Regions from separate parts of the Cyanobium sp. PCC 7001 genome, predicted to be linked through region 1. Evidence: predicted binding sites of a transcription regulator. Region 1 holds the regulator's gene; the other holds the start of a gene.
What was found. The regulator NtcA, encoded in region 1, controls nitrogen genes in cyanobacteria. The targets are predictions, from matches to a motif close to GTANCNNNNGNTAC.
Positions count from the first base shown of each region.

Region 2: CPCC7001_RS12725 (P-II family nitrogen regulator) is a predicted target of NtcA. The motif match lies at 4,530-4,543, and genes of this name have one in related genera.

Region 1 covers NZ_DS990556.1:1,657,797-1,664,556, forward strand. Annotated here, with positions in the region: gene CPCC7001_RS08275 (lytic transglycosylase domain-containing protein) at 1-902, shown strand, start outside; gene CPCC7001_RS08280 (hypothetical protein) at 921-1,469, opposite strand; gene CPCC7001_RS08285 (NIL domain-containing protein) at 1,466-1,879, opposite strand; gene CPCC7001_RS08290 (thioredoxin domain-containing protein) at 1,949-2,515, shown strand; gene thyX (FAD-dependent thymidylate synthase) at 2,537-3,262, shown strand; gene dcd (dCTP deaminase) at 3,282-3,875, opposite strand; gene CPCC7001_RS08305 (cob(I)yrinic acid a,c-diamide adenosyltransferase) at 3,887-4,456, opposite strand; gene ntcA (global nitrogen regulator NtcA) at 4,791-5,531, shown strand; gene CPCC7001_RS08315 (DUF3084 domain-containing protein) at 5,598-6,760, shown strand, end outside.
Region 2 covers NZ_DS990556.1:2,616,909-2,623,668, reverse strand. Annotated here, with positions in the region: gene apcB (allophycocyanin subunit beta) at 1-151, shown strand, start outside; gene CPCC7001_RS12750 (phycobilisome linker polypeptide) at 187-387, shown strand; gene CPCC7001_RS12745 (FtsW/RodA/SpoVE family cell cycle protein) at 619-1,857, shown strand; gene CPCC7001_RS12740 (cytochrome c biogenesis CcdA family protein) at 1,867-2,595, shown strand; gene CPCC7001_RS12735 (cytochrome c biogenesis protein ResB) at 2,606-3,973, shown strand; gene queF (preQ(1) synthase) at 4,015-4,389, opposite strand; gene CPCC7001_RS12725 (P-II family nitrogen regulator) at 4,636-4,974, shown strand; gene CPCC7001_RS12720 (TlyA family RNA methyltransferase) at 5,004-5,888, opposite strand; gene CPCC7001_RS15635 (hypothetical protein) at 6,122-6,295, shown strand; gene purB (adenylosuccinate lyase) at 6,387-6,760, shown strand, end outside.

The DNA of each region.
Region 1 (6,760 bases):
CCCGCCGCCGCTTCTGGCTGGCCCTCAGCCAGTGGGAGCAGGGTGAGCGTCCGCAGGCGAAGGCAGGCTGGGCCGAGCTGCTGGCCCGTCATCCCGAGGGCTACTACGCCTGGCGGGCGGCCGAGCGCCTCGGCCGCGGCACCATCAATCTCGATCCGGCCACGGCTCCACCCCTGGAGCAGGCCGCCTGGCGGCCCCTGAACAGCGGACGCGCCGACCTCGACCATCTCTGGCGCCTCGGCCAGAACCTGGAGGCCTGGGAGCAGTGGCGGCAGCTGCGGGGCCAGGAGGCGGCCGCCACCCCGGAGGAGCTGGTGCTCGAAAGCCGGCTGAGACGCGGCGTGGGCGACCACTGGACCGGCCTGGGCCAGCTGGAACTGGCCAGCCTGCGGGCACCCAGCAGCAACTGCGATCTGCAGCTGGAGCTGGCCCGCAGCCGGGCCGAGCCGGCCTTCGCGGACGTTCTCAACAAGGCGGGGCAGCAGGAGCGGGTGCCGGGCACTCTGCTGGCGGCGGTGGCCAAGCAGGAGTCGCGCTTCAGCCCGGCCGTGCGTTCACCCGTTGGCGCAGCGGGGCTGCTGCAGCTGATGCCGGAGACCGCCGCGGAGCTGGCCGGCGGACCTGTCAGCCCCGACAGCCTGGAGGAGCCCGAGCAGAATGCCGCCCTGGGGGCCCGCTACCTGCGCCAGATGCTGGACCGCTGGGAGGGCAACCCTTTCCTGGTGGCCGCCAGCTACAACGCAGGGCCCGGGGCGGCCGAGAGCTGGATCAACCCCCGGCTGGAGTCCCTGCCGGAACTGTGGGTGGAGGCCATTCCCTACCCCGAGACCCGGCTGTACGTGAAGAAGGTGCTGGGCAACCTCTGGAGCTTCCAGAACAGCGATCTGCCCATCTGCAGCTGAGCGACCCGTCCGCCCTGATCAGACCACCGCTGCCAGCCAGCGGCCGGCCGCCGCCCCCAGCAGCACCACGGTGGCGAAGGCCAGCGCCAGGTTCTGGGCCGGTGGCACGATCCGCAGCCGCGCCAGATCGAGCCGGGCCAGCAGCACCGCCGAGGCCAGGATCAACATGTTGCCCAGCACCTTGAGGTGCAGCAGATAGAGCCCCCCCACCGTCACCAGCAGCAGGGTGAGCACGAGCGTCACCACCCGGCTGGCGGCCATCAGCTCCGACAGCCTGCGCATCAGGAGCTCAGGCATGGTGCACACCACCACCACCAGCAGGGCGTGCAGACAATCGATCGACCAGAACACGTGGTAGAGGATGTCGGCATCCATCCCCTCCACACCCGGGGCGGCAACCTGCCCGCCGCCGATGACGATGGCGGGACCGCTCAGCCCCCAGTGCAGCCCCTCATAGACAGCGATTCCGGCCAGCAGCAGCAGCATGGGGGCCCGCAACGGCAGGATCAGCAGCCGCAGCGACGCCATCAGCACCGACATCACGGCTTCGGCCAGCGCGCTGATCACGACGGGTCCAGCACCAGGGCGATGGCCTCCAGCGGACAGCTGGGGATGCACTGCTCGCAGACCAGACAGCGCTGGGCGTCGAACTGCAGCTGCCAGTCCGGGGCACCGAACCGCAGGGCGCCGCTCGGACAGACGCTGGAGCAGATGCCGCAGTCCACGCAGCGCTGTCGGTCCACGGCGATCTGCCCGGGGGCCCGGTTGAGGCCCAGCCCCTGGCTTTCCAGCCAGGCCTCGGCGGCCTCCAGCTCGTCGATGTCGCCGGAGAGCTCCACCACCATGGTGCCGCTCTGATTCGGGGCGATCTGGGCCCGCAGGATCTTGGCGGCGATGTCGAAATCCACCGCCAGGCGGTAGGTGATCGGCTGATGCACCGCCTCACGGGGGAAATGGAGGGTGAGTCGCCGCTTCACGGGTCCAGAGGCCTGATGGGGCTGCCAGAGTGCAGCGCAAGCGCAGCAGTCTCTCCCAACCTATCCACGATGAGCAGTTCCTCCGGTGCCCCGGGTCTCGGCCGGCGCGAGCGGCTGGTGCTGGTGCTGATCGCCAGCCTGCTGGCCGCGGCGGTGCTCTGGCTGCGGGGCGGGCTGCAACCCCAGGCGCCGCTCGAGGCCCTGGCCCGCCGCTCTCCCGAGCTGTCGGTCGCCCTCGCCGATGGGCGCCCCACCCTGGTGGAGTTCTACGCCGACTGGTGCGAGGCCTGCCGCACCATGGCGCCGGCGATGCAGTCGGTTGAATCCGGCTACCGCGGCCGCCTGGACGTGGTGCTGCTCAACGTGGACAACCCGCGCTGGGAACCCGAGCTGGAGCGCTTCGCGGTGAACGGCATCCCCCAGCTCGAGCTGTTCGACGGCCGCGGTGACACCGTCGGCCGCTCGATCGGCGTCCGCAGCCAGCCGGAGCTGCTGGCCCTGGCGGAGGCCCTGGTGACGGACCAGCCCCTGCCCCAGCTGGCCGGTGTGGGCGCCGTGAGCCCCCTGGCCGGGGGCGAGGCGGGGATCGAGGCTGGCGGCACTGGCACCATGGCAGGACCACGCAGCCACGGCTGAGATCCCCACCACCCCGCTGCCATGGATTCCCGCTTCCGCGTGGCCCTGATCGCCGCCACCCCCAACCCCCAGCAGTGCGTCTACGCCGGGATGCACCAGGACTACAGCGAAGGCTTCGTGATGCTCGACCAGGCCAGCTGGCCCGACGAGCGCCAGGCCGGAGAGATCTGCGTCAAGCGGCTGCTGGCCGGGGAGCGGGGGCACTACGGACCGCTCGAGCACGCCCAGATCGTGCTCAACGTGGGCTGGTTTCCCCACTCGGTGATGCAGCAGGCGCGCACCCACCGGGTGGGCGTGAGCTTCGATGTGCAGTCGATGCGCTACACCGGCGAGCGCATCTGCCGGGCGGCCAACGGGGAGGTGGATCTCGAGGAGGTGTTCTACCTGCGGCCGGTCGGCAGCTATGCCGACCGGCAGGGCAAGAAATACCTCTACTCAGAGGAACAGCGTGCATGCGACCTCGACCTCTGCCGCCGGGCCGCCGAGCGCTACCGCGACCTGCTGGCCAGCGGCTTCGCCGAGGAGCACGCCCGCGGGCTGCTGCCGTTCGACTACCGCCAGCACTTCGTGGTGAGTTTCACCCTGCGGGCCCTGCTGCACTTCCTGGACCTGCGGGCCAAGCTCGATGCCCAGCAGGAGATCCGTGAGCTCTGCGATCTGATCTGGCCTCACCTGCAGGCCTGGACCCCTGAGATCGCCGCCTGGTACGAGAAGAGCCGGCTCCACCGCGCCCGCCTGGCCCCCTGAGAAACCCGGTGAGCTGCGGCTACACGCGGGCGAGGGTCACCCGTTCCGGCTGATGCTGGTACTTGCCGGCCCGATCCCGGTAGGTGGTGTCGCAGGGATCGCCTTCGAAGAACAGCAGCTGGCAGATGCCCTCATTGGCATAGATCCGGCAGTCGGCTCCGGAGGAATTGCTGAATTCCAGGGTGAGGTGCCCCTCCCAGCTGGCCTCGGCCGGGGTGGTGTTCACAATGATGCCGAGGCGGGCGTAGGTGCTCTTGCCCAGGCAGATCACCGTGATGTTGGCCGGCACGCGCATGCGCTCCAGCGCCACACCAAGTCCGTAGGAATGGGCCGGGAGGATGAAATAGGAGCCGTCCTCGTCGTCATGCAGGGGAGCGGGCTCCAGGTTGGCCGGATTGAACCGCTTGGGGTTCATCACCGTGCCGGGCACGTGCCGGAAGATCAGAAACTCCTGGGGGGAAAGCCGCAGGTCATAGCCGTAGGAGGAGCAGCCGTAGCTGAGCACCGGTCGGGTGGCCTGGTCCGGCTCGAGATGGCGCACCAGGCTGGCCTGGAACGGCTCCAACATCCCACCGGCCGCCTGCGCCTTGATCCAACGGTCGTTCTTGAGCATGGGGAGTGGACCTAGAGGCCGCGGCGGAGCTGGGTGACCTGATCGGCCAGCGCCATCAGCTCTGGCCCCATGGAAGGCCCGGTCAGGATGACATCCAGGTGGGCCGGCCGCTGCTCGAGCGTGGCGAGCACCTCCTCCAGGGGCACATAGCCCAGCTCCACGGCCAGGCCGAGCTCGTCGAGCACCATCAGGTCCACGGCGCCCTGCAGCAGCTGCTGGCGGCTGTAGGCCCACACCGCCAGCACGGCCTCCCGCACCGCCGGGGGGTGGTCGCCGGCGGGCTCGGCCAGGCAGGCCACCACGGAGGGCCGCAGCCACTGGAGCCGGCCGCACAGCCAGGGGCTGGCGGCCAGGCCCTGGTCGACGCCCCCCTTCAGCAGCTGGCTCACCAGCACGCGGCTGCCCAGCCCCGCGCTGCGCAGAGCCTGGCTGAGCACGGAATTGGCGCTGCCCCGGAAGGGGGCGGTGTGCACCTGGAGCATCCCTTCAGGCTGGGCCGCCAGACGCACAGGCAGGGGCGTGGGCGGCAGGGGCCGGTGGGTGGGCGCCGCTGGGGCCTCGCTGCCCGCCGCACCCAGCACCTCCAGCCGCGGAGTGCGGCGCGGCGGAAGCGCTGTCACCCTCGCGGAACCGGCGGGTTCGGCGCTGCCGGGACCCGGGCTGGTCGTGAGACTGGCGGCCATGGGCCTTCCGGCGACGCAGGACTGAATGTAGCGGCATCGCGCCGTAGCGCAGCACACAGACACCACCCCTAGTGGAAACATCTGTACCACCGAGCCGGACTGGCGCACGGCCTGTGTTGGCGGGGAACACAGCCGCGTCGCAGACGGCCCCACCGACTCTCAAAGCGTGATGGTTGCTACACGGGGGGCCCGGAGTGATCTTTAGGGTCCGGCGATCTGCCTTCCCCACCCCATGGTTGGCGCCTCACGCGGCTTCAGCAGGACCGCCAGCACGCCCAGCAGTGGGGCCCCCGGGGTGGTGAGCGGCATCGGGTCCGCCGGCCAGAACACCCAGACCCTGCTGGAGGTGATCCGCAGCCTGTCCGGCAGCAGCATCGAGACGATCGAGCGCAGCAAGACCATCTTCTTCCCGGGCGATCCGGCCGAACGGGTCTACCTGCTGCGGCGCGGCGCCGTGCGGCTCTCCAGGGTGTACGAGTCGGGGGAGGAGATCACCGTGGCCCTGCTGCGGGAGAACAGCCTCTTCGGCGTGCTGTCCCTGCTCACCGGCCAACGCTCGGATCGCTTCTATCACGCCATCGCCTTCACCAGGGTGGAGCTGCTGAGCGCCCCGGCCAGCTCGGTGCGCAAGGCGATCGAGCAGGACGCCAGCGTGGGGCTGCTGCTGCTTCAGGGGCTCTCCTCCCGGATCCTCCAGACCGAGACCATGATCGAAACCCTCACCCACCGGGACATGAGCTCCCGGCTGGTGAGCTTTCTGCTGGTGCTCTGCCGTGACTTCGGGGTGCCGGGCACCGAGGGCATCACGATCGATCTGCGCCTCTCCCACCAGGCCATCGCCGAGGCGATCGGCTCCACCCGGGTCACGATCACCCGGCTTCTGGGGGATCTTCGCAATGAGGGTCTGGTGCAGATCGATCGCAAGAAGATCACCGTGTTCGACCCGATCGCCCTGGCCAAGCGGTTCAGCTGATCCGATGGCACTGCCGGCCCGGGGGTTCCCGTCAGGGCGGGATACTGACCCCGTTGCGGAGCACCTGTGTCGGGCTGGCTGCTGATCCTGGCGCTGCTGGTGCTGGGTGGCGTGCTCGCCACCCTGGGAGATCGCCTGGGCAGCCGCGTCGGCAAGGCCCGCCTGAGCCTGTTCAACATGCGGCCGCGGCGCACGGCGGTGCTGATCACCGTGCTCACCGGCAGCCTGATCAGCGCCGTGTCCCTGGGGCTGATGCTGCTGGTGAGCGAGCGGCTGCGCACCGGCCTGTTCGAGCTGGAGCGGCTCGAGGAGCGGTTGAGCACCACCCGAACCCAGCTGGAGGCGAGCCGCGAGCGGCTGAGCTCCAGTCAGGCGGAGGTGGCCCGCGCCCAGCAGGGCCAGCGCCGGGTGCAGAGGGAACTCGCCCAGGCCGAACGGCGGGCCACCGACCTGCGCCGCGAACTGGCGCCGCTGCAGGCCCAGCGCGCCCGCCTGGAGCGGGAACGGGAACGGCTGACCCGGGTGTTGAGCGGCCGCGATGCCGAGATCAAGCGCACCGAAGCCGAGCTGAAGACCGTGCGCGAGAAGATCGCCGCCGGGGCGAAGGAGCTGGAAGACCTCGAGAACAACCTCATTGCCCTGCGCCGCGGAGACGTGGTGATCACCACCGGTCAGACCCTGGCCAGCGCCAAGGTGCAGCTGGAGCGTCCGGATCAGGCGAAGGAGGTGATCACGGCGCTGCTGCAGCAGGCCAACAGCAACGCCTTCCGGCGGGTGCTGCCCGGCCAGCCGGTGGATCGGCAGATCCTGCTGGTGCCCAGCAACGACATCGCCCGGCTGGAGAGCCTGCTGGCCCGTCCGGGCAGCTGGGTGGTGAGCATCCTCTCGGCGGCCAACGTGCTGCGCGGCGAGCGCCAGGTGCTGGCCTTTCCGGACCTGCGCCCCAACCGCCGCGTGGTGGACGGGGGCGAGGTGATGGCCCGCACCACGATCGAGGCGGACCTGCGCAGCCCGGAACAGCTGGTGCGGCGGCTCAACCTGCTGCTGGCCGCGGCCTACGCCCAGGCCCAGCGCCAGGGCACCCTGGTGGATGGGCTCCAGTTCGATGCCGCCAAGTTCAACCAGCTGGCCCGCAGCCTGGCGGAGCGGCCCGAGGACACGGTGGTGCAGCTGGAGGCCGTGGCCCTGCGCGATGCCGACACCCCCGACCCGATCGCGGTGGAGCTGCG
Region 2 (6,760 bases), 960 kb from region 1:
GGAAACCTACAACTCCCTGGGTGTGCCCATCGGGGCCACCGTGCAGTCGATCCAGGCCATGAAGGAAGTCACCGCCTCCCTTGTGGGGCCTGATGCTGGCCGCGAGATGGCGGTCTATTTCGACTACATCTGCTCTGGTCTGGGCAACTGATCCAGCGTCTCTGGACCCCCTCCAAGGATCTTTCCATGCGTCTGTTCAAGGTCACTGCCTGCATTCCCTGTCCGGAGAAATCCCGCACCCAGCGCGAACTCCAGAACACCTACTTCACCAAGTGGGTGCCCTATGAGAGCTGGTTTGCTGAGCAGCAGCGAATCATGAAGCAGGGCGGCAAGATCCTCAAGGTCGAGCTGGCCACGGGCCGCCGTCAGGTGAACGTGGGCAACTGAGACCAGTCCAGCCAGCAGTCTGCTGAGATCCAGTCTCCGCCGTCGGGATCTTACGCAGCGATTTCCATCTGCACAGCGATTTCCAACAGAATTGCATCCAAAAGCCCGGCCCTGACGGCCGGGCTTTTTTGCTGCCAGCCCCCAGCCCAACGCGCCTGGTCTCGGACAGCTCCTGCGGCGGCCCTGAGACTCGACAAAAGGGGCAGGGAAGCGGCTCAATGGGGAGCCCTGATGGCCTCCTTCCGGCCGGGTTCCTCCACCTTGTCCCGCTCTGCCGCCCTCCCCAATCGTCCTGGCCGCCGCCCGCACCAGGGCGACCTCGCCCGCAGCCTGCTGCCCTGGCCATGGGCGCAATGGCCGGCGGAGGCGCGGCTTCTTCTCGCTCTGGTCGGCCTCTGGAGCGTGATGGGGCTGCTGGTGCTCGGCTCGGCGAGCTGGTGGGTGGCGGAGCGGGAGATGGGCGACGGAGCGTTTTACATCAAGCGCCAGATCATCTGGATGGTGGCCAGTTGGGGGCTGCTCTGGATGGCGGTGCGCACCAGCATCCGCCGATGGCTGCATCTGGCCCCTCTCGCGCTTCTGATCGGCACCCTGCTGGTGGCCGCCACCCTGGTGGTGGGAAGCACCGTCAACGGCGCCAGCCGCTGGCTCGTGCTGGGCCCGATCCAGCTGCAGCCCTCGGAACTGGTGAAGCCCTTCGTGGTGCTGCAGGGTGCTGCCCTCTTCGCCCACTGGCGCCGGATCAGCCTCGATCAGAAATTGCTCTGGCTGGGCGTGTTCGGCGGCCTGATCCTGCTGATCCTCAAGCAGCCGAATCTCAGCACCGCCGCCCTCAGCGGTCTCCTGCTGTGGTTGATGGCCCTGGCAGGCGGCGTCGGCTATCCCCTGCTGCTGGGCGCAGCGGGAGCCGGAGGCCTGCTCGGCACGGCCAGCATCCTGATCAACGAGTACCAGCGCTTGCGGGTGATCTCCTTTCTCGACCCCTGGCGGGATGCCCAGGGGGACGGCTACCAACTGGTTCAGAGCCTGATGGCGATCGGCTCCGGCGGGCTTCTGGGTGAAGGCTTCGGCCTCTCCACCCAGAAGCTTCAATACCTGCCGATTCAGACCACGGATTTCATCTTTGCGGTCTACGCCGAGGAGTTCGGCTTTGTCGGCTCGGCCGTGCTGCTTCTGTTTCTGCTGCTGTTCGGCTTCGTGGGCCTGCGGGTGGCCCTGAGCTGCCGCAGCAACCAGCAACGCCTGGTGGCCATGGGGGCCACGACCCTGCTGATCGGCCAGTCGATCCTGAACATCGCCGTGGCCAGCGGCGCGATGCCCACCACGGGGCTGCCGCTGCCCTTGATCAGCTACGGCGGCAATTCGCTGATGGCGAGCCTGCTGATCTGCGGTCTGCTGATCCGGTGTTCGCTGGAATCCGGCGGCCTCACCCCGGAGCCCCGTCGCCGGAGGCTGCAGCCTTCCCGATAGGGTTGGTTCATGTTGGACTTCGGGGCAAACGCGGCCGACTGGGCCCGCAGCAGCGAGTTGCTGCTCCAGCACTCCCTCAGCCATCCAGGCCCCACAACCCTTCTGGTGGTGTTCGCCGGAGGCCTGCTCACCAGCCTGGGGCCCTGCTCCCTCTCACTGCTGCCGATCACGGTGGCCTACCTGGCCGGCTTCCGGGACTCCGAGGCTCCAGCTCTGCCCTGGCTGCGCAGCGCCTCCTTCGCTGGTGGGATCGTCATGGCCATGGTGCTGCTGGGCCTGGCCAGCGGCCTGCTCGGCAGGGTCTACGGCCAGATCCCCGGCCTGGTTCCCACCCTTGTGGCCCTGCTGGCCGTGGCCATGGGGCTCAATCTGCTGGGGCTGCTGCGGTTCTCCCTGCCGGTGGGTCCCGATCCCGAACGCTGGAGGCAGCGGGTGCCTGCTCCCCTGGCCCCCCTGGCTGCTGGTCTTGCCTTCGGCCTGGCCGCCACACCCTGCACCACCCCAGTGCTCGCCGTGCTTCTGGGCTGGCTCACCCAGATGGGTCAGCCCCTGATGGGCATGCTGCTGCTCACCAGCTTCGGGGCCGGCCAGGTGATGCCCCTCCTGCTGGCTGGCACGGCCGCCGCCACCCTTCCCGGGCTGTTGCGCTTGCGCCAGCTGGGCCAGTGGGTGCCCCCGATCAGCGGTGTGGTCCTGCTGAGCAGCGGCCTGATCACCCTGGTGGCCAACCTCGCCTGATGCCGCGGCCATGACACCCTTGCTCCGTCTGGTGGGCTGGATTGCAGACCTGAAGCTGGCCATCGGCCTGCTGGTGGTGATCGCCGCGGCCAGTGCGGTGGGAACGCTCATTCCCCAGCAGGAAAGCGCCAGCTTCTATCACAAGCTCTATGACCCCCAACCGTGGCTGGGCCTGCTGCCTGGTGACGCCGTTCTGGGGCTCGAGCTGGATCACGTCTACTCCAGCCGCTGGTTTCTGGCCCTGCTGGCCTGGCTGGCGCTCTCCCTGGTGCTGTGCAGCTGGCGGCGCCAGTGGCCCGCGCTGCAGGCAGCCCTGCGCTGGGTCGATTACCGCACCCCGAGGCAGCTCAGCAAACTCACCGTCGCCGAAACCCTGAGCTGCACCGATGCCCTGGCGGACCTGGAGCGGCTGGACTCCCGCCTGAGGCAACGGGGCTGGCAGGTACGGCGTCTTGACGAGCGCCTGGCGGCCCGACGGGGAGTGCTCGGCCGGGTGGGGCCGCTGCTTGTGCATGCCGGGATGGTGGTTCTGATGCTGGGGGCCGCCTGGGGCGCCCTGGGGGGCCAGCGGGCCGAGCAGTTCCTGGCCCCGGGGCGCAGCCTCGAACTGGTGGACCGCCGTGGCCACACCACGCTCACCCTGGCCCTGGATCAGTTCGCGATCACCCGGGACCCGGCGGGCCGGCCGGAGCAGTTCAGTTCGTCGCTGCGTCTGCTGCGGGGTAACGGCCAGGTCGACCAGGAGGCTGACCATCCCGATCAAGGACGTGATGGAGCAGACCCCAACCTGCTCAAGGCTGCCACCATCAGCGTCAATCACCCGCTGCGGTTCCAGGGCATCACCCTCTACCAGGCCGACTGGAGTCTGGCGGCCGTCAGCCTGAGACTCGGCAACAGTCCGGTGCTCGAGGTGCCCCTGCAGAGCTTTCCCCAGCTGGGTGATCAGATCTGGGGACTGGTGCTCCCCACCCGACCGGACGGCTCCGATCCCGTGCTGCTGAGCGTCACCAGTGAGCAGGGCCCCGTCGCCGTGTTCGGTGCCGATGGCGCCAGGCTGGGCCAGATCGCCATCGGCGGCGAACCGCTCGAGGTGAACGGCGTGCCGATGCGGGTGAGCGGGATCCTTCCTGCCAGCGGAATCCTGTTGAAACGCGATCCGGGCGTGCCACTGGTCTACAGCGGCTTCGCCCTCACCCTGCTGGGCGGTGGGCTGAGCGTGCTGGCCACGCGGCAGCTGTGGGCGATCGCCGAAGGCGGGCGGTTGCACGTGGGCGGGCTGTGCAACCGCAACCTCACGGCCTTTGCCCAGGAGCTGCCGAATCTCCTGGGCGATCTGGACCCGGCCCAGACGGACGCCCCGATGGGAGAGGCAGCCTGATCGGGGATCGGGTTCAGACCAGCCGGAACATGCCTTGCGGCTCAGCTGGGCTGTCGAACGCCATGGGACGCACGGATCACCGTGTGCACATTGCCACGGGGGTTGAAGTCAGCCTCCAGCTGCATCCACACCGGGTCACAGGCGGCGACGAAGTCATCCAGGAGGCGGTTCACCACTTCTTCGTGGGAGATCGTGCGGTCGCGGTAGCTGTTCACGTACAGCTTGATCGCCTTGAGCTCCATCACCCGGGGGCCCGGCTGGTACAGCAGCTGCAGCGTGGCGAAGTCGGGGTAGCCCGAGAAGGGGCACAGACAGGTGAATTCCGGCAGGGTGATGCTGATCTCGTAGACCCGTCCGGGGCGGGGGTTCTCGAAGCAGAGGAGGCTGGCCTCAGCGATCGCCCGCTCCCCGTACAGGGGAGTGCGCGTCGCGCCATCCGGCTCCGCCTGGGATGCAGCGGCAGCAGGTGCCCCCTGACTCGACGCGGGTGGATGGGAAGCCGTCACGGGAATGGAAGCAGTGCGCAGGTGTGGCGATCCTATGGAGCCCGCCAGAGGTAGCAACCGCTACGACGACACCCCGGGGGCTCGGGCCTAATGGAGAGGTTCCCGCCACCGGCGGGATCCACTGAGAGACTGCATCTTCCAGCCCCAGCCGCTTCCATGAAAAAAGTCGAGGCCATCATCCGGCCCTTCAAGCTTGAAGACGTCAAGATCGCCCTGGTCAACGCCGGCATCGTCGGCATGACCGTGAGTGAGGTTCGCGGCTTCGGTCGGCAGAAGGGCCAGGTCGAGCGCTATCGGGGCTCGGAGTTCACGGTGGAATTCCTGCAGAAGCTCAAACTCGAGATCGTGGTCGACGATGAGAAGGTCGACACCGTGGTCGGAGCCATCCAGGACGCGGCCCGCACCGGCGAGATCGGCGACGGCAAGATTTTCGTGAGCACCATCGACGCCGTGATCCGCATCCGCACCGGCGATCGGGACAGCGGGGCGATCTGATCGGTTCTGTCCCTGGCCGAGACTCCGGATCAGCTGGTGGCCAGGGTGCTGGCCACCAGCTTTTGGATGGTGGCCTCTCGCTCGGCTGGGTCCGCTGACAGGGCCCAGTCGCCTTCAAAGCCCGTGGGCTCCGCCCCTTGGACGTCGCCCTCAGCCACAGAGCGCAGCCAGAGCAGGTATTCATGGTTTCCGGCCGGTCCGGTGAGCGGAGAGGCCACCAGACCCTGGGCCCGCAGCCCAAGCGACGCGGCGGAGGTGATCACGCCGTTGATCGCCTCGGCGTGGGCCTCGGCACTGCGCACCACCCCCCCCTTGCCGACGCGAGCCTTGCCCACCTCGAACTGAGGCTTGACGAGCAGCAGCAGATCCGCTGGAGGCCGGGGAGATGCGCTGGCTAGCAACCCCACCAGGGCTGGGAGCACCAGGCAAAGCGAAATGAACGAGACGTCAGCCACGGCCAGATCGGGCCTGGGATCGCCAGGTTGAAACAGCTGCTCGGGGGTGAGATGACGGAGGTTGGTGCGCTCCTTGAGCACCACGCGCGCATCCGTGCGCAGACTCCAGGCGGTCTGGCCGTAACCCACATCGATGCCGTAGACGCGGGCAGCCCCGTGGCGGAGCAGACAGTCGGTGAAGCCTCCGGTGGAGATGCCGCCATCCAGGCAGACACGGCCCTGGGTCCGGATCGGAAAAGCCTGGAGGGCCGCCTCCAGCTTCTCCCCACCCCTGGAGACGAAGCGGGGCGGCCGCTGAACCTGAAGCGGCAGATCGGCAGTGACATCGGTGCCGGGTTTGTCCAGCACGCGCTCACCGCTTCGCACCATGCCGGCACGGATGAGCTGCTGGGCGCGCTGGCGCGTCTCCGCCAGTCCTCGGGCGACCAGCTCCAGATCGAGGCGTTGCTTACGCGCCAAGGCCCGCCCACCTTGACCATCCGTAGGTGTCTTCCACGACAGCCACGCTGCGTTGCGATTCCCTGATCAAACCACAGGCGAAACCAAACAGATTGCGTGGATGTTCACGCTGGCACCAAAAGCCCCGGGAAGATGGATACCAGCCCTGGAGCGGCAGCATGGAGCCCCGTCGATCCCCTGAACGGCCCGAGCCGACATGGCCTGATCAGGGCCTCGGCCGGCACCCCTCGAACGTGGTCGAGCTGCTCCAGCCGGGCAGCTTCGTGAAACTGCGCAATCAACCGTCCGACCTTCCCCCCTTCCAGCTGATCCAATGCAGGGGAGGGCGTTGCTGGGTGCGCCAGCAGAGCTGGGGACAACTGGTGCAGTGGGAGGTGGCTCACCGGCAGCTCACTGCGGCTGCCTGAGTTCGGCAGCGTCAACTCCAGCTGCCCCCTGCCGCTGACCCATCCATCAGCCGACCCATACATTGGTGGGGCCGTTGCCGCCCACCGGTCCTTGATCGAGCGTTACACCCTGCCCGAGATGGGCGCCATCTGGAGCGAGGAAGCCAAGTTCCAGAGCTGGCTGGACGTGGAGATCGCAGCCACCGAGGCCAACGGCGAACTCGGCCACGTGCCAGCCGAAGCCGTGGACACCATCAAGGCGAAGGCCCGCTTCGAAGTGGCGCGCATCCTCGAGATCGAGGCCGAGGTGCGTCACGACGTGATCGCCTTCCTCACCAACGTCAACGAGCACGTCGGGGATGCCGGGCGCTACATCCACGTCGGCATGACCAGTTCCGATGTGCTGGACACCGGCCTGGCCCTGCAGATGAAGGCCTCGGTCCAGCTGCTGCGCCAGGAGCTGGAGAAGCTGGTGGAGGGCCTGCG